Pueribacillus theae: one gene and its partner. The protein of the gene in region 1 interacts with the protein of each later gene in a pairwise test. Links are inferred from orthologs where the notes say so. Each region holds a gene or a part of one and is shown on either strand. Other genes may lie near its edges. The genes, in order: DCC39_RS09790 and rplL.

Region 1 (9,040 bases):
ATTGATACAGATGAAAGAATGGTGAAACAGAATGGCTACGAAACATGAACAGATTCTAGCTTTTATTGAAGCACTTGAAGTCGGGGATAAAATCTCTGTTCGTCAAATTGCAAAAGAGTTGGGTGTCAGTGAAGGGACAGCTTATCGAGCAATAAAAGATGCTGAAAATCAAGGCTTTGTCAGCACAATTGAACGCGTCGGCACGATCCGAATTAAGAAAAAGCAGAAGGAAAATATAGAGAAATTAACCTTTGCTGAAGTTGTAAATATTGTTGACGGCCAAGTCCTTGGTGGACGGGCTGGACTTCATAAAACGTTAAATAAATTTGTCATCGGTGCGATGAGACTTGAAGCAATGATGAGATATGTTGAGCCGGGAAGCCTCTTAATTGTTGGCAACCGTGATCAAGTGCATAAAATTGCACTCGAAGCGGGAGCTGCTGTTTTAATTACAGGTGGCTTTGATGCGAATGATGAGGTTAAACAGCTGGCAGATGAACGGGAATTGCCTGTTATTTCCACATCATACGATTCATTTACAACAGGAACGATGATCAACCGCGCCATCTACGATCAACTCATTAAAAAAGAAATTGTCCAAGTAAGCGATATTTTGACGCCGCTTGAGAAAACTCAATTTTTATACAGCGGGGATACGGTGGAAAGATGGCATGAACATCATGATGAATCGACCCATAGCCGCTACCCTGTCGTTGACACAAATATGAAAGTTGTTGGAATCGTTACTTCAAAAGATGTCATTAATGCAGGCGATGAAATACTAATTGAAAAAATTATGACAAAAAATCCTTTGACAGTTAATGAACGCACATCTGTTGCAACGGCTGCACATATGATGATTTGGGAAGGCATCGAAATGGTTCCAGTTGTCAATCAGTCCCAAAAATTGGTAGGAATTATTAGCAGGCAGGATGTTTTGAAAGCGATGCAAACGATGCAGCAGCAGCCGCAAATTGGCGAAACGTTCGCTGATTTGATCGCAAACCAAATTGTAGAAAAAGAGGAAAATGGGGTGGAGTCTTTCACTTGTGAGGTCACTCCGCAAATGACGAACCATCTTGGGACATTGGCTTATGGCGTGATGACTACTCTTGTAACAGAGGTAGGCAGCAGAGTGTTAAAAAAATATAAAAAAGGTGATCCAGTCGTAGAAAACTTAACGATCTTTTTTATTAAGCCCATTCAAATTGAAAGCACGATCGATATACGACCGCGCATTCTTGAAGTAAGCAGAAAATATGGAAGGCTTGATGTTGAAATTTTCCATGAAGGAACAATCGTCGGCAAGGCTTTAATGGTGGCGCAGCTCATCGATCGCCATTAGGATTCTATCTTTCTTTGTTTTGGGCCGCTTCCTCGATGGCAATCGGAAGATAGTAACGATACGCCCGATACCCCAAAATGATATTTGCCAACCCTAACAATATGAAGACCGAACCAACAATGATCGTAATCGTAGAATTATAATAAATAAAAATTTGATTTAAGCCGAAAAATAAGAGGAAATTTCCAATAGCGATATTTGCTTTCGTATTGATCCAGCTTTTTTCAGCTGGAGCTTTCGTTCGAAACGACTTTACTTTGTAAAAAAAGTAAAACATAATTGAAATGACGATAAGAATAGCGAGTGTTGGCATGAATAAACCTCCGAAAGTATTTTCTTACTTATATACTAATGCTTCTATCCGATAATTTCTATGTTTGCCATACAATCGACACAATCTTCAATTGTGAGAAGGAGAAATTATGAAAGAACAAATTCTTGAAGAGATAAAGAAGTATGAGACGATTATTATCCACCGCCATGTAAGGCCTGATCCTGATGCGATTGGATCCCAAGGGGCGCTCGCTGAAATTGTGAAAGCAAGCTTTCCAAATAAAAAAGTTTTTGTCGTAGGAGAAGAGGATCGGTCATTAACTTTTTTAAACCGCATGGACGAAATTGATAATAACGTTTATGAAGGGGCGCTCGTTATCGTTTGTGATACGGCGAATCAACCACGGATCAGTGATAAGCGCTATACGATGGGGGATAAGCTCATTAAAATTGATCACCACCCGAACGAAGATCGGTATGGGGATATTGTGTGGGTGGATACGAATGCGAGCTCTGTCAGTGAAATGATCTATGAGTTTTATCTTTTCGGAAAAGACAAGGGGCTCCTATTAAATGAGAAAGCCGCTTCTTTGATTTATGCTGGAATTGTGGGAGATACCGGGAGATTTCTTTTTCCAACTACAACTGAAAAAGCATTCAAATATGCGTATGAATTAGTTGCAAACGGCCTCAATTTTGTACCGATTTATGAAGAGCTCTATAAACAAAGAATTGAACTTGTCCATCTGAACGGCTATGTTCTCCAGCACTTTTCGCTGGACGAAACCGGCGTTGGCCATATGAAACTTCCGATGTCTGTATTGGAGAAATTCAATGTGTCGCCAAGCGAAGCTTCCCTATTGGTGAACGCTTTCTCCGATGTTGAAGGAATAAAAGTTTGGGTATTCTTCATTGAGGAGAACGGGCAAATTCGGGTGAGATTCCGTTCAAAAGGGCCCATTGTAAATACAATCGCAGCAACATTTAATGGAGGTGGCCATCCATTGGCGTCAGGTGCGACAATTTATTCATGGGATGATGTTGAACCGATTTTACAGATGCTGCGCAATGTTTGTATGGAATATGATTCTAAGACAGAGTGACATCAATATACAATTCAATCGTTGTATATAAATAAAGCTGTCTCACTTTTAAGTTATATTTTTTCTTTTCGACAAAGAATTGCTTATTTTCCAGTGATGAAATAAGCAATTCTTTATTTTTTGAAACGATGTCGATTTTTTTGTTTAACAGCAGCTGTTCTAAATAATGTGTAGCATTTTTCTCCAGTTCAAATTTTTCCATTTCGTTTAGTTTAAGCTTATCTGCATTCATAAATTCAATTTTTATTTCACGGATTAATAAGCTTTTTTCGTTTTTTTCGTTGATGTCTTCAATATCCTTTTGGAAAAGTGCAATTTTATCCTCTAAATCTTTTATTTGCTTCTGCTGTTTTGAAATGATATCTACTTGGCGTTCTTGCATCATGCCGAAAAAAGTTAAAAAGAGCAACCAGCCAATAATGGTACCAATGACAATCCCAGCGAAAAAACGCTGCCATCTGTATAATGTGCGAGTAGAAGGGACACGCATTAGTGAATGGTCTCCTGTGTAAACCATTGAATGATTTGTGTTCCGGTATATGCCCCGCTCATGGCAAACATGACGAGTAAAATCTGTTTTACGATTTCTGTCGGCGTTCCATAAAACAATCCTCGTTCGAGATTTGTAATCATGTCGAACGTACCGCCGATTGCGGCAACAAGTGCCCAGATTTTTAAATTATTTGCAAGCTGTGCTATGGTTTTCATTGGAGGCTCATTAATGAGAAAAGCCCCGATCCCACCAATGATTGAACCACCGACGACAACACCGATTGCAACGAAAAATGCTATAATTAGTGTAATCAGAAACTTTTCCATCTCTGTTCTCCTTTCATCCAATAACAAATGTTCTTCTAGACATTTTATGGACAAACATCGGCGAATATGACTTTTAAAAGGAGAACATGTACGGACTGAACAACCTCTAACTAAGGAAGGATTTCCAATGAGATTCACACATTTGCGAATACATAGCGAATACAGCCTATTGGAAAGTGCGTGCCGCCTCGAAAAGCTTGTTGCGCAGGCAAAGCGGCTCGGATTCAACTCTCTTGCGATAACCGACAAAAATGTAATGTATGGAACAATACCATTTTACAAGGCTTGTCGAAAGGCAGAAATCAAACCGATTATAGGACTGGAAGCGAACGTAATGACAAGTTCGGTAAAAAATGGCCGGAGCTATCCTCTTGTACTCTTGGCAAAAAATGAAATAGGATACCGTCATTTGTTAAAAATTAGCAGCCAGATTCAATTAAAGGAAAATGAGCAAACCAAAGCGATTCATATCGAAACATTGTCCAACTATACGGAAGGCATTTTTGCGCTGTCGGCTGGGCTCGATGGAGAAATCGGACAATGCCTTCTTCACGAAGAATACGACCAAGCTTTAGGAATTGCCAATTTGTTTAAAAGGATATTTGATAAGGAGCATTTTTTCCTTGAAATTGTGGACCACGGGCTACCTGAAGAGGCGAAAGTAAATAAACTGACTGCCAGATTGGCAGAAAAAATTGGCGCTCCACTCGCCGCCACGAACAATGTTCATTATGTAGAAAAAGGGGATGCGATTGCATACGAAGCCCTTCTGGCAATAAAAAGAGGGACAGGGCTATTATCAATAAATAATGCTGAATTTTATTTAAAATCTACTGAAGAAATGGCAGAGGCACTGGAAGACAACTATTTTGAAGCGATGGAAAACAGCGCTAAAATTGCTGATGAATGCATTCTAACCTTATCGCTTGGCAAACCCATCTTGCCTAAATTTCCACTGCCTCCTCATATTTCATCGAAAGAAGCATTGCGTAATTTGTGTTTTCAAGGACTGCAAGCACGTTACAACGATGTGACCAATGAAATTATAGAACGCATAGAGTATGAACTGTCCGTGATCGATGACATGGGATTTAATGATTACTTTTTAATTGTTTGGGATTTTATGAAATATGCTAGGGACAATGGAATTTTAACAGGTCCGGGAAGAGGGTCAGCCGCAGGCTCTCTCGTCGCGTATGTTCTTTATATTACACATGTCGATCCGATGAAACATGAGTTGTTGTTCGAACGTTTTTTAAATCCAGAGCGTGTTTCAATGCCAGATATTGATATCGATTTTTCAGATACGAGAAGAGATGAAGTGATTGAATATGTAGGGCGAAAATATGGGAAAGAACATGTTGCCCAAATTATAACGTTCGGTACGCTTGCGGCAAGGGCGTCGGTTCGGGATGCGGGGCGGCTGCTTGACGTTGAACAGAAAACGATTGACCAGCTGGCAAAGCGGATTCCTTCAAGGCAGGGAATAACGTTAGAAAAAGCGTTCAAAGAGTCTCCTGAATTAGAAAAATTAATAAACCGTTCAGAAGATGCAAAGAAAGTGTTTGAACTCGCCTGTAAGATTGAAGGGTTTCCGCGACATTCCTCAACGCATGCGGCGGGAGTTGTCATTAGCGAAAAACCTCTTACTGATGTCATTGCGATTCGAGCTGGGCATGAAAACATTGCATTAACCCAGTTTCCGATGGAGGATTTGGAAGAGATCGGATTATTAAAGATGGATTTTCTCGGTCTCCGAAATCTATCGCTTATCGAAGACATCCTTCACAACATCGAAAAAAGCACAGGAAGAAAATTGCAGCTTGACATGATCCCGTACAACGATCAAAAAACATTTGACTTGCTAAGCGCAGGTGATACAACGGGCATCTTTCAATTGGAATCTTCCGGAATGCGCCAAGTGTTAACGAATTTAAAACCGAGTGAATTTGAAGATATCGTAGCCGTGAATGCCTTGTATCGGCCGGGACCGATGGAAAACATTCCGGCCTATATTGCCGCAAAGCATGGAAAACGCCGAGTATCTTATCCCCATCCTGATCTTGAACCTGTCTTAAAGAAGACGTACGGCGTTATCGTCTACCAGGAACAAATTATGCAAATTGCATCAATGATGGCAGGATTTTCATTAGGGGAAGCCGATTTATTAAGAAGGGCAATTTCTAAGAAAAAACGAGACATATTAGAAAAAGAACGGGAGCATTTTGTAGCCGGTTGTGTGAAAAATGGATATGGCGAGCATATGGCTGTAGACATTTACAATTTACTTGTAAAATTTGCCAACTATGGGTTTAATCGAAGCCATGCTGTTGCTTACAGTATGATTGCTTACCAGCTTGCTTTTTTGAAAGCGAATGAACCTGTCGCATTTTTTGCTGCGTTGTTATCAAGTGTGATCGGAAACCAGGAAAAGCTTGCAAGTTACATTTCTGAGCTGAGAAGGAAAGGAATTGAAATCTATCCTCCTTCAATCAATAAAAGCCATGCCTTTTTTACAATGGATAAAGGCGGCATCCAATTTGGTTTGCTTGCCATTAAAAATGTTGGTTTGCAGGCGATAAATGAAATCATAAAAAATCGCCGACAGCTCGGGGACTATAAAGATTTGTTTGATTTGTGCAGAAGGGTATCGTTGAAAAATGTCAATAAGCGCACATTGGAGTCGTTAATCTTATCCGGCGCTTTCGATGAATTTGGGGTTGAACGGGGCAGTTTGCTGGCCACGCTTGACGATGCGCTTGAGGACGCGGAAAAAGAGCAAAAGAATGCAAATCAAATTGGTTTTTTTAAGCCTGATGAGAGTGGGTTTACGTATGTTGACGTTCCGCCTCTTAGCGAAGATGAAAGGTTGGCACACGAAAAAGAAGTGTTTGGGTTTTATTTGAGTGGCCATCCACTGCAACGCTACAGCAACCTGCTTTGGCAATTCCCGCATACATTTCTTTCCGATTTAAAAAATATCCCGAATGTCAATTCAGTAAGAGTTGCTGTAATGGTTGAAAATGTAAAACCAATAAAAACAAAAAAAGGCGATCAAATGGCGTTTTTGAAGGGAAGTGATCATTCAGGCGAGGCGGAGATTGTCGTTTTTCCAAAAGTTTTCAGCAAAATAAATGAGATACTCACCCCTGAAGCTTTATTATATATCGAAGGAAAAGTTGAGAATAAGGGTGAAGATGGCGTTAAAATCATTGCAGAAAAGGCAATGAAGGTAGAAGAACTAGTGAAAAATGCAACGAAAAAAATTTTTTTAAAGATTGAACAGAAACATCAAAATCAAAAAACCCTTACGCTTATTCAACATGTTTTAAAGAAGCATCCGGGGGATTTTCCCGTTTATCTTTATTATGAGGAAGAAAAGCGAGTAAGACAATTGTCGAAGCAGTATTCGATTTCGGCGTCCAATGAATGTTTGAACGAGATAAAAATGCTTATCGGTGAAAAAAATATTATGTTTTAACTTCATTCAGAAGTCCCCCACCTCAAGGCTTCGAAGAATCGAAGAGGTCTAAATGGGGAATAACATGCTACTCCCTTAATAAGGCCCGTTTATCGAGAAAGGCTCGATAAAATCTGGGCGCAAATACGTAAAGGCGCATTTGATACGCCTATCAAAATTTTCAGAAATGATGCAAAAACTTGTTTACAACTAGATGTTTGTTGTTATATTATATAAAGTATAACTTTTTTCAAACAAAGGAAGAAATAGCTTAGGAGCCGTGAATACAATCTTACTTTTTATTTAAAGTTTGAAAAGGTGAGCACAAGTTTTCGGACTTGGAATTACAGAGAATTGAGGTGTTGTTGGAGTGACAGAGACTGTTGAGAAAAGGGGTGTAACTTCTTTGTCGACCTTGCGAGAAGAAGCGTTACATATACACCGTAAAAACCAAGGAAAGCTTGAATCAAAATCGAAAATTGAAGTGCGGGATGCAAAGGATTTAAGTCTTGCATATTCCCCAGGTGTGGCCGAGCCATGCATGGAAATCAATAAAGATCCGAGTAAAGTATATGAATATACAATGAAAGGGAATATGGTTGCTGTCGTTTCAAATGGAACGGCTGTTCTCGGACTTGGTGATATCGGCCCTGAAGCTTCGCTTCCTGTAATGGAAGGCAAGGCTGTATTATTTAAAAGCTTTGCCGGCGTAGACGGTTTTCCTATTTGTCTAAATACGAACAGTGTTGACGAGATTGTAGAAACAGTTAAGCTGCTTGAACCAACTTTCGGTGGGGTAAATTTGGAAGATATCAAAGCACCGGAATGCTTTGAAGTCGAAGAAAGGTTAAAAGCTGAAACGAACATTCCGATCTTTCATGATGATCAACATGGCACTGCCATTGTTACGTTAGCAGGCCTTGTTAACGCACTCAAGCTTACAAATAAAATGATCTCAGATGTAAAAGTTGTCGTAAATGGTGCAGGTGCTGCAGGAATTGCCGTTATTAAGCTTTTGAATCGATTTGGTGTGAAAGATATTATCATGTGCGATTCCAAGGGAGCAGTTTATGAAGGACGTCCTGTTGGAATGAACCCTATGAAGGAAGAAGTAGCTAAATTTACGAATCATAAGAAAAAAGCAGGTACGCTTGAAGAAGTGATTAAAGGCACTGACGTGTTCATTGGTGTATCTGTTGAAGGTGCTTTGACTCAAGAGATGATTCGTTCAATGAATGAAGATCCGATTATCTTTGCGATGGCAAATCCAAATCCGGAAATTTTGCCTGATGAAGCAAAAGCAGCGGGAGCAAAAGTCATTGGAACAGGCCGTTCGGATTATCCAAACCAAGTCAACAATGTTTTGGCATTTCCAGGGATTTTCCGCGGAGCACTTGATGTAAGGGCACTTGAAATCAATGAAGAAATGAAAGAGGCCGCTGTATATGCAATCGCTTCACTAATATCTGACGAAGAATTGTCTGCTGATTACGTTATTCCAGCGCCTTTTGATCCTCGAGTTGCACCTGCGGTGGCTGCAGCCGTTGCAACGACGGCAATGTCATCAGGGGTGGCAAGAATCGAAGTCGATCCTGAAGAGATAGCAGAAAAAACACGAAGACTTGCGATTATCGGAGAAAAATAATATTTGCTTTTTAGAACGGAGAAGTTCATCTTCTCCGCTTTTTTATGTGTAAAAAGCGAGAGCTGCCTGTTTCCCATTTCCACAGCTCGTTATCGCTGAAAAAAACTCTAATCCCATCAACATTTGTCAAGCTTTGTCATGAATATGAGAAACACTAGATTTTTCAAACGTTCATCGGTTAGAATAATATAGAGACAAGTGCTAAAAATATGAGATTTTCTTAGTATTTGCGGGAAAGGAAGGTCCCAATTGATCAAAGACTTTTTTGCAAAAAAGAAAAAGTATGCAACAGTTCCTTCTGAGAGACTGAAACAGGAAGTACCAGAAGGGATTATGAAGAAGTGTCCCCAATGCAAACATATTATTTATTCAAAAGAATTGAAGAAAACTTGGAA
Region 2 (8,020 bases), on another replicon or contig:
CTTTCAGCTTATTTGACCCTCTTTGAAGAGATTTCAACTGTACTTGGCATCCCGTTAAAGCAAGAAGAGGCTTTGCTTGATGAAGAAATTGAAAAGCTTATTGAAGAAAGGAACCAAGCAAGAAAAGAACGCCAATTTGCTAGAGCCGATGAAATCCGCGATCAACTCCTTGCACAACATATTATTTTAGAAGATACTCCCCAAGGCGTTCGCTGGAAAAGGAAAGAGTAGATATGGCCCAAAGCAATGTTGATGCCAAACAATTAAATGCCCTTGCACTTGCGTACATGGGTGATGCTGTCTTGGAAGTATTTGTGCGCGAACATTTGCTTAAAAGCGGGCAAGTTCGCCCGCAGCGATTGCACCGCCTTGCGACAAACTATGTATCGGCAAAGGCACAAGCAAAAGTTCTTCACAAATTAAGAGAAGCCAATTTTTTTACTGAAGAGGAAGAGGCTGTATTAAGAAGGGGAAGAAATGCAAAGTCACCAACGATTCCTAAAAATACTGACGTCCAAACGTACCGTTACAGTACAGCCCTTGAGGCATTAATTGGCTATCATTACTTACAGAAAAATGATGAACGAATCGATAGCATCATCTCGGCTATGATTTCGTTCATTGAAGAAAGAAGTGTTCAAAATGGAAAGTGAACTCATCATGGGAAGAAATCCAGTCCTTGAGGCTCTCCGTTCAAATCGGGAAATTAATAAATTATGGGTGAACGAAGGTTCACGCGGTGGGCAAATGAACGAACTCATCGAACTTGCGAAAAAAAACGGTGTGCTCATCCAATTTGTCCCGAAGCAAAAGCTTGATCGATTAGTCAATCAAGGGAATCATCAAGGTGTCGTCGCTTCGATTGCAGCCTACAACTATGCCGGAATGGACGAGCTTTTCCAAAGAGCGGAGGCGTTGAATGAAGCTCCTTTTTTCCTTTTGCTTGATGAAATCGAAGACCCCCATAACTTAGGTTCCATTTTGCGGACGGCAGAATGTGTAGGGGTTCATGGCATCATCATTCCAAAACGCCGATCAGTCGGATTGACAGCAGCGGTCGCAAAAGCATCGACAGGAGCGATTGAACATGTTCCCGTCGTCCGCGTCGGAAACTTGGCACAAACGATGGATGAATTAAAAGAAAGAGGGCTATGGTTTGTAGGAGCGGACGCCAAAGGAAAGCAAGACTTCCGTGAAGCGGATTACGATATGCCGGTTGGGCTTGTCATTGGCAGTGAAGGAAAAGGCATCGGTCGGTTAATTAAGCAAAAATGTGATTTCCTCGTGCGCCTTCCAATGAAAGGGAAAGTGACGTCGCTTAATGCATCGGTTGCGGCAGGCGTTTTAATGTATGAAGTTTTGCGGAAGCGAAGCCCAATCGGGGGTTAGTGCAATGGATATTCTGATTGTGGACGGCTATAACATCATTGGAGCCTGGCCGGAATTAAAAGAGATGAAAGATACCGATCTCGAAGGTGCGCGTGATTTGTTGATCGATAAAATGGCCGAGTATCAGGCATACACAGGTTATCAAGTGATCATTGTATTTGATGCGTACCTCGTTCCAGGCATCCAAAAAGTGTTCAACCGCCATGATGTGACTGTCATTTTTACGAGTGAAGGCGAGACGGCGGATGAAAAAATTGAGCAATTAACCGTCGAGTTAAAGGGGGTACTTACACAAATCCATGTGGCGACATCGGATTACGCGGAACAAAAAGCGATCTTTGGCCAGGGGGCATTGCGAAAGTCAGCTCGTGAACTTTTAAATGAAGTGAAAAGAATTGAAAAAGGGATTGAAGAAAAAATTGAGGAAATCGACCGTTCAGTACGCAAATCAAAGATTTGGCTTTCCCCGGAAGTACAGGCAGCTTTTGAAAAATGGCGAAGGGGAAAGTCTTGAATGGTTGACGCATTATTGATCTATGTTTATAATGGGGTTATATGCCATTTTTTTAAAATAGGTAATTTTTTGACTCTTTCACAACATGGTCGGGGGGATGCAGGTTGAACATGCCAGGCCTTGCAGAACACATCGAATTCGAAACGATTCAAGATGAAGAACTTGTTCGTATTATCCATGAAGGGAATACGATAGCGCTTGAATATTTAATTAACAAATACAAGAACTTTGTAAGGGCAAAAGCACGTTCTTATTTTTTAATCGGCGCCGACCGGGAAGATATTATCCAAGAGGGCATGATTGGCCTATATAAAGCAATCCGTGATTTTAAAGAAGACAAGCTGTCTTCTTTTAAGGCATTTGCGGAATTATGCATTACAAGGCAAATGATTACAGCAATCAAAACAGCCACGAGGCAGAAGCATATCCCGCTTAATTCTTACGTTTCATTAGACAAGCCTATATTTGATGAAGAATCTGACAGAACGCTTATGGATGTTTTAACAGGCACACGGAAGACAGATCCTGAAATGCTGCTCATTAATCGGGAAGAATTTAACGATATTGAACATAAAATGTTGGAAGTATTAAGCGATCTTGAGCGCCAGGTGCTCATGCATTATTTAGACGGCCGATCTTACCAAGAAATCTCAGAAGATCTTAATCGCCACGTGAAATCGATTGATAACGCTCTTCAGCGTGTGAAAAGGAAGCTGGAACGGTATTTGGAACTAAAAGAAATAACCTTATAAGTGCGTTCAAAAAGGAGGGCATATCGGATTTTGAACAACCTTATATCGGACGAGCAAAAACAGGGATTCCCTGTTTTTTGCATTAGTAGACGTCGTAAACTGGCAGATGAAGGGGCGTCATTATTTTTCCAAACGATTCAGCTCTCGTTGACATGCTGATTTTAGCTGTGATAAAGTTGATTCAGTATGAGATGCAGTAGAATAAGAGGGTGTGGGAATGCAAAGCAAATTGATTTTAGCCTGTTCGGTTTGTGGAAGCAGAAATTATTCGACGCATAAAAATAAGCAAAACCACATGGCAAGAATGCAAATAAAAAAGTTTTGTAAGCGATGCAATGCCCATACTATTCACCATGAAACGAAGTAATCTGAAGTGAGAGCTTCCGTTAAAGCGGAATGGATCCAATTCCGTTTATGCCGGGAAGGGGAATAGCAAATTCATGTTTAAGAAGGCAGGCAAGTTTCTTAAAAACGTTGTCAACGAAATGAAACAAGTTCGCTGGCCAACAAAAAAGGAATTAGTGAAATATACAATTACCGTTATCGCAACAGTTGCTTTTGTCACTGTTTTCTTTGTCATTGTTGACTTTGGCATTTCTTCATTGATTCAGTTCATTTTGGAATAAACATGACGGCTCTTGGCAATACAGGGTAACGTGGTAAGTAAATGCATTGGGGAGGGAAGGACGAGAAGTCCTATTTGTTATGGAAAAAAGATGGTATGTTGTTCATACGTATTCCGGGTATGAAAACAAGGTAAAAACCAATCTTGAAAAACGGGTTGAATCAATGGGGATGACTGATAAAATTTTTCGAGTATTGGTTCCTGTGGAAGAAGAAACCGAAATTAAAAATGGTAAAAAGAAAACAACAATGCGAAAAGTATTTCCTGGTTATGTTCTAACAGAAATGATCATGACTGATGATTCGTGGTATGTCGTCCGAAATACTCCAGGCGTAACCGGTTTTGTTGGTTCGAGCGGCGCCGGTTCCAAGCCAACTCCCCTGCTGCCTGAAGAAGTTGAATCAATCTTAAGAAGCATGGGCTATGAAACTCCGAAGCCTGAGGTAGATTTCGAATTGAACGAAAGCGTCAAAGTGAAAGAAGGCCCGTTCGCCAATTTTGTCGGCAAGATTGATGAGATCGATATAGACAAACAAAAAGTGAAAGTCCATGTAAACATGTTTGGACGTGAAACGCCTGTTGAACTCGATTTCACACAAATTGAAAGAATTTAAGAGGCTCTGTTGACTTTCTAAACATCTCTTATTGCTTTTATGATGATTAAGTGGTAGACTTTTAATGTTTAAAAAGTCAATTAGAGACTTTAGCATTATACAACATATGTTGTGTGTCATGGGTGGGAGGGTTCAAACCCAAATACCACATCACGGACTTAAGGAGGTGTGTCACGTGGCTAAAAAAGTGATCAAAGTTGTAAAACTTCAAATACCTGCTGGCAAAGCAAATCCAGCACCACCGGTTGGACCAGCTCTTGGACAAGCGGGAGTAAATATTATGGGATTTTGTAAAGAATTCAATGCTCGTACACAAGACCAAGCAGGTTTAATTATTCCTGTTGAAATTTCGGTTTTTGAAGATCGTTCATTCACATTTATTACAAAAACACCGCCTGCGGCTGTCCTTTTGAAAAAAGAAGCCGGCATCGATTCAGGATCAGGTGAGCCAAACAAGAAAAAAGTTGCAACAGTGAAACGCGCAAAAGTTCGCGAAATTGCTGAACTAAAAATGCCTGACTTGAATGCGGCAAGCGTTGAAGCGGCTATGCAAATGATTGAAGGAACAGCGCGCAGCATGGGAATTACGATCGAAGACTAAAAGCTAGTTGCGGACCCATCGTCCGTAGCCTTTTCGTTTTTATAGTTGTAGTTTTCGAGCAAGCTCGAAAAAAATCCGGACACGATTACGCCGAGGCGTAATTGATACATGTGGGAGGATATTCCGTTAAACCACTTAGGAGGAAAGAACATGAAGAAAAAAGGTAAGAAATATCAAGATTCAGCCAAATTAGTTGACCGCTCAAAACAATATGGCTTAAATGAAGCGATTGAACTTGTGAAACAAACTGCAAAAGCTAACTTCGATGAAACGGTTGAAATGGCGGTTCGCCTTGGCGTTGATCCCCGCAAGAACGACCAACAAGTACGCGGCGCGGTTGTATTGCCGAACGGTACAGGAAAAACACAACGCGTTCTCGTATTTGCAAAAGGTGAAAAAGTAAAAGAAGCTGAAGCTGCAGGCGCGGATTTCGTTGGCGATCAAGAGTACATTAATAAAATCAACCAAGGCTGGTTTGACTTTGATGTCATCGTTGCTACACCGGATATGATGGCAGAGGTCGGAAAGCTCGGCCGTGTGTTGGGGCCAAAAGGCTTAATGCCAAATCCAAAAACAGGCACGGTTACATTTGAAGTGGAAAAAGCGGTAAAAGAAATTAAAGCGGGCAAAGTTGAATACCGAGTGGACAAAGCCGGTAACGTCCATGCGCCAATCGGTAAAGTTTCATTTGAGAGCGAAAAGTTGGCTGAAAACTTTGAAGCTGTTGTAGATGCGCTTGTGAAAGCAAAACCATCAGCCGCAAAAGGGACTTATATGAAGAATATTTCCATCTCTTCCACAATGGGTCCTGGAGTAAGGGTTAACCCAACAGCATTCGCTTAATGGGCCGTTTGCAAAAAAAGCCCGGAGATTATTAGAAACTTTCATTTGACATTGTATATCGCCGCCTATTATACTAGAGCATGTTAATTAAAAATAAATCTGATTCATACCGTAGACAGCAGGGGTGCGCCATGCACTTAATCTTCCTGCCGAGGTTGTTTAAGGACGAAACAGGAGTTTCTGTCAATTTACACCTTCATGTCGATCGGCATGAAGGTGTTTTTAAATAGTGTGTGTTCAAAAAAGGAGGACAACGAGAGGCAAGAAGGTCGAGGAAGAGCAAGCTGACGAAGAGATTCGCAGCCTATTAAGGAAGTTCGACTAAAAGCATCACGTCCTGTGATAACGTCGAACTGACTTACCTCCTGTAAGCCTCCGGATTTTTTGAACATCCTCTATTAGCACAGGTATGGATGAATGTTGACTTACTGGGAGGTGTCACGAATGAGCAGCCAGATTGAGAGCAAGAAGAAAGTTGTAAGTGAAATTGCTGACAAGCTGAAAGCGAGCAAAGCTACAATCTTAGTTGATTACCGAGGCCTTAACGTCGCTGAAGTAACGGAATTGCGCAAACAGCTTCGTGAAGCTGGAATTGACTTCAAAGTGTACAAAAACTCAATGACTCGCCGTGCGACTGCAGAGGCGGAGCTTACGGCATTAGATGACCAGCTTGTCGGTCCTACTGCGATTGCATTCAGCAATGAAGACGTTGTTGGTCCTGCGAAAATCCTTAGCAATTTTGCAAAAGACCACGAAGCATTAGAAATCAAAACAGGTGTGATTGAAGGCCAAGTTGTTACTGTCAATGAAATTAAAGAAATTGCTGATTTGCCATCCCGCGAAGGGCTTCTTTCGATGTTGCTTAGCGTATTGCAAGCACCAATGCGCAACTTTGCATTGGCGGCGAAAGCAGTTGCCGATCAAAAAGAAGAAGGCGAAGGCGCGTAAAACAAGCGTTTATGTTTCTTAAAAAACAAATAACAAGGAGGATCTTACAAAATGAGTAAAGAGCAAATTATTGATGCGATAAAAGAAATGACAGTTTTAGAATTAAATGATCTAGTAAAAGCCATTGAAGAAGAATTTGGCGTTACTGCTGCTGCACCAGTTGCAGTTGCGGGCGGTGCTGCTGCAGGCGGTGCTGCTGAAGAAAAATCTGAATTTGATGTTGTTCTTGAAAGTGCTGGAAGCAGCAAAATTAAAGTGATTAAAGTCGTTCGTGAAATCACTGGTCTTGGGCTGAAAGAAGCGAAAGAACTTGTTGACAATGCTCCAAAACCAATTAAAGAAGGCGTCGCAAAAGAAGAAGCTGAAGAACTTAAAGCAAAACTCGAAGAAGTTGGCGCTGGCGTAGAATTAAAATAATTAAAATGGTGTCTCAAAAAGGAGGACAAAAAGGGCGGAGAAGTTCAAGGAAGCGCAGCTTTGAGTACCAGAGCGTATGAGGACAATACGTGAGGAACGGAAAAGCAAGCTGACGCAGAAATTCGACAGCCATTTTTCCTGGACTTTTTGAACAACCTCTTAAGCAAAGCAGGGTGTACCTTGATTGGGTATACCCTGCTGTTTTATACTTGCGTAAAGGAAACGAGTGAAAAGAGCGTGATTCTTTTGGCGGAACACTACTATTCGGAAAAGCCATCTTCAAAAAGCAACCCAACAACGCTGGAAACAACGTTAAGAGGGAATCGAATGATCTTCACAACAGACGATGGTGTTTTCTCTAAGAGTGAAATTGATTTTGGAACGAAGCTATTAATTGAATCATTTATTTTTCCTGAGGAAGAAGGAACCATTTTAGATGTAGGTTGCGGGTACGGTCCAATCGGCCTTTCTCTCGCTAAAGACAACGAAAGACGCAATGTAATGTTGGTTGACATCAATGAGCGTGCCTTATCATTAGCAGAGAAGAACAGATATGCCAACAAGATTGAGAACGCAACCATTTTAAAAAGCAATTTATTCCAACAAGTCCCGACAGACCAATATGCCGCTATTCTTTCAAATCCTCCGATCCGAGCCGGGAAAAAAGTTGTATATCAATTATTCCGCGATGCATTCGATTTTTTGAAAGAAAACGGAGAATTATGGATTGTTATTCAAAAAAAGCAAGGGGCGCCTTCAGCGAAAAAAGAATTAGAATCTCTCTTTGGTTTTGTAGAGATTGTTGACAAGGCGAAAGGTTATATGATTTTTCGTTCAAAAAAAGTTGACCCGTCTGTTTGATTGTGGTAAAGTTATATAATGCTAACACTAAAGATTGTGCATTCTATGGACAAATAAGAAGGATTTATTACCGTTCCTTAGGCAAATCGCCTCTAACCATATTTTTAAACGATTATGCCGAAGGTTCTTTTTGTTATGTACAAGTGAAGATGGAATGAAAAATGTTGGTTTATAAGCTTTTGGACTAACAATCTTTATCGAGTAATACTCTCCAATCGTATAATTTGAGAGTGAAACGGCAAGACTAACATAATCAAGTCAAGAGAAAGGGAGAATATTGTGTGAATATGCTCTTTTTTCTTTTTTTAAATAAATCTATGATCTAAAGAAAACGCTGAGGTTAGAGGTTGGATTTGATTCAATTGGCGAACTGCCAATGTAAACTTTCTTTTTTTTAAAAAACGCATGTTCTAAGGAGTGAATCAGTTGACAGGTCAACTCGTTCAGTTCGGACGC

The links.
Region 2: the proteins of DCC39_RS09790 (region 1) and rplL interact in binary tests that used the Escherichia coli proteins (3 or more experiments, as listed by UniProt). The link is inferred for Pueribacillus theae from one-to-one orthologs.

Annotation. Positions count from the first base shown.
Region 1 is NZ_QCZG01000018.1:8,885-17,924, reverse strand. Bases 3,345-7,221 are described here. They hold DCC39_RS09790 (DNA polymerase III subunit alpha), read left to right. Parts: upstream 3,345-3,667; coding sequence 3,668-7,021; downstream 7,022-7,221. Other genes in these bases: DCC39_RS09795 (YtrH family sporulation protein), read right to left, coding at 3,345-3,540. Also shown: DCC39_RS09815 (DRTGG domain-containing protein), read left to right, coding at 32-1,345; DCC39_RS09810 (YtpI family protein), read right to left, coding at 1,350-1,658; DCC39_RS09805 (DHH family phosphoesterase), read left to right, coding at 1,768-2,721; sporulation membrane protein YtrI, read right to left, coding at 2,708-3,211; more of DCC39_RS09795, read right to left, coding at 3,211-3,344; DCC39_RS09785 (NAD(P)-dependent malic enzyme), read left to right, coding at 7,407-8,645; accD (acetyl-CoA carboxylase, carboxyltransferase subunit beta), read left to right, coding at 8,895-9,040. UniProt on the Escherichia coli protein: DNA polymerase III is a complex, multichain enzyme responsible for most of the replicative synthesis in bacteria. This DNA polymerase also exhibits 3' to 5' exonuclease activity. The alpha chain is the DNA polymerase catalytic subunit.
Region 2 is NZ_QCZG01000004.1:103,740-111,759, reverse strand. Bases 5,164-8,020 are described here. They hold rplL (50S ribosomal protein L7/L12), read left to right. Parts: upstream 5,164-6,337; coding sequence 6,338-6,703; downstream 6,704-8,020. Other genes in these bases: rpoB (DNA-directed RNA polymerase subunit beta), read left to right, coding at 7,991-8,020; DCC39_RS03590 (class I SAM-dependent methyltransferase), read left to right, coding at 6,950-7,564; rplJ (50S ribosomal protein L10), read left to right, coding at 5,783-6,286; rplA (50S ribosomal protein L1), read left to right, coding at 5,164-5,338. In the rest of the region: cysS (cysteine--tRNA ligase), read left to right, coding at 1-231; DCC39_RS03645 (Mini-ribonuclease 3), read left to right, coding at 234-653; 23S rRNA (guanosine(2251)-2'-O)-methyltransferase RlmB, read left to right, coding at 643-1,389; DCC39_RS03635 (NYN domain-containing protein), read left to right, coding at 1,394-1,903; RNA polymerase sporulation sigma factor SigH, read left to right, coding at 2,014-2,655; rpmG (50S ribosomal protein L33), read left to right, coding at 2,873-3,022; preprotein translocase subunit SecE, read left to right, coding at 3,096-3,281; transcription termination/antitermination protein NusG, read left to right, coding at 3,361-3,894; rplK (50S ribosomal protein L11), read left to right, coding at 4,070-4,495; more of rplA, read left to right, coding at 4,646-5,163. UniProt on the Escherichia coli protein: The binding site for several of the GTPase factors involved in protein synthesis (IF-2, EF-Tu, EF-G and RF3). Is thus essential for accurate translation.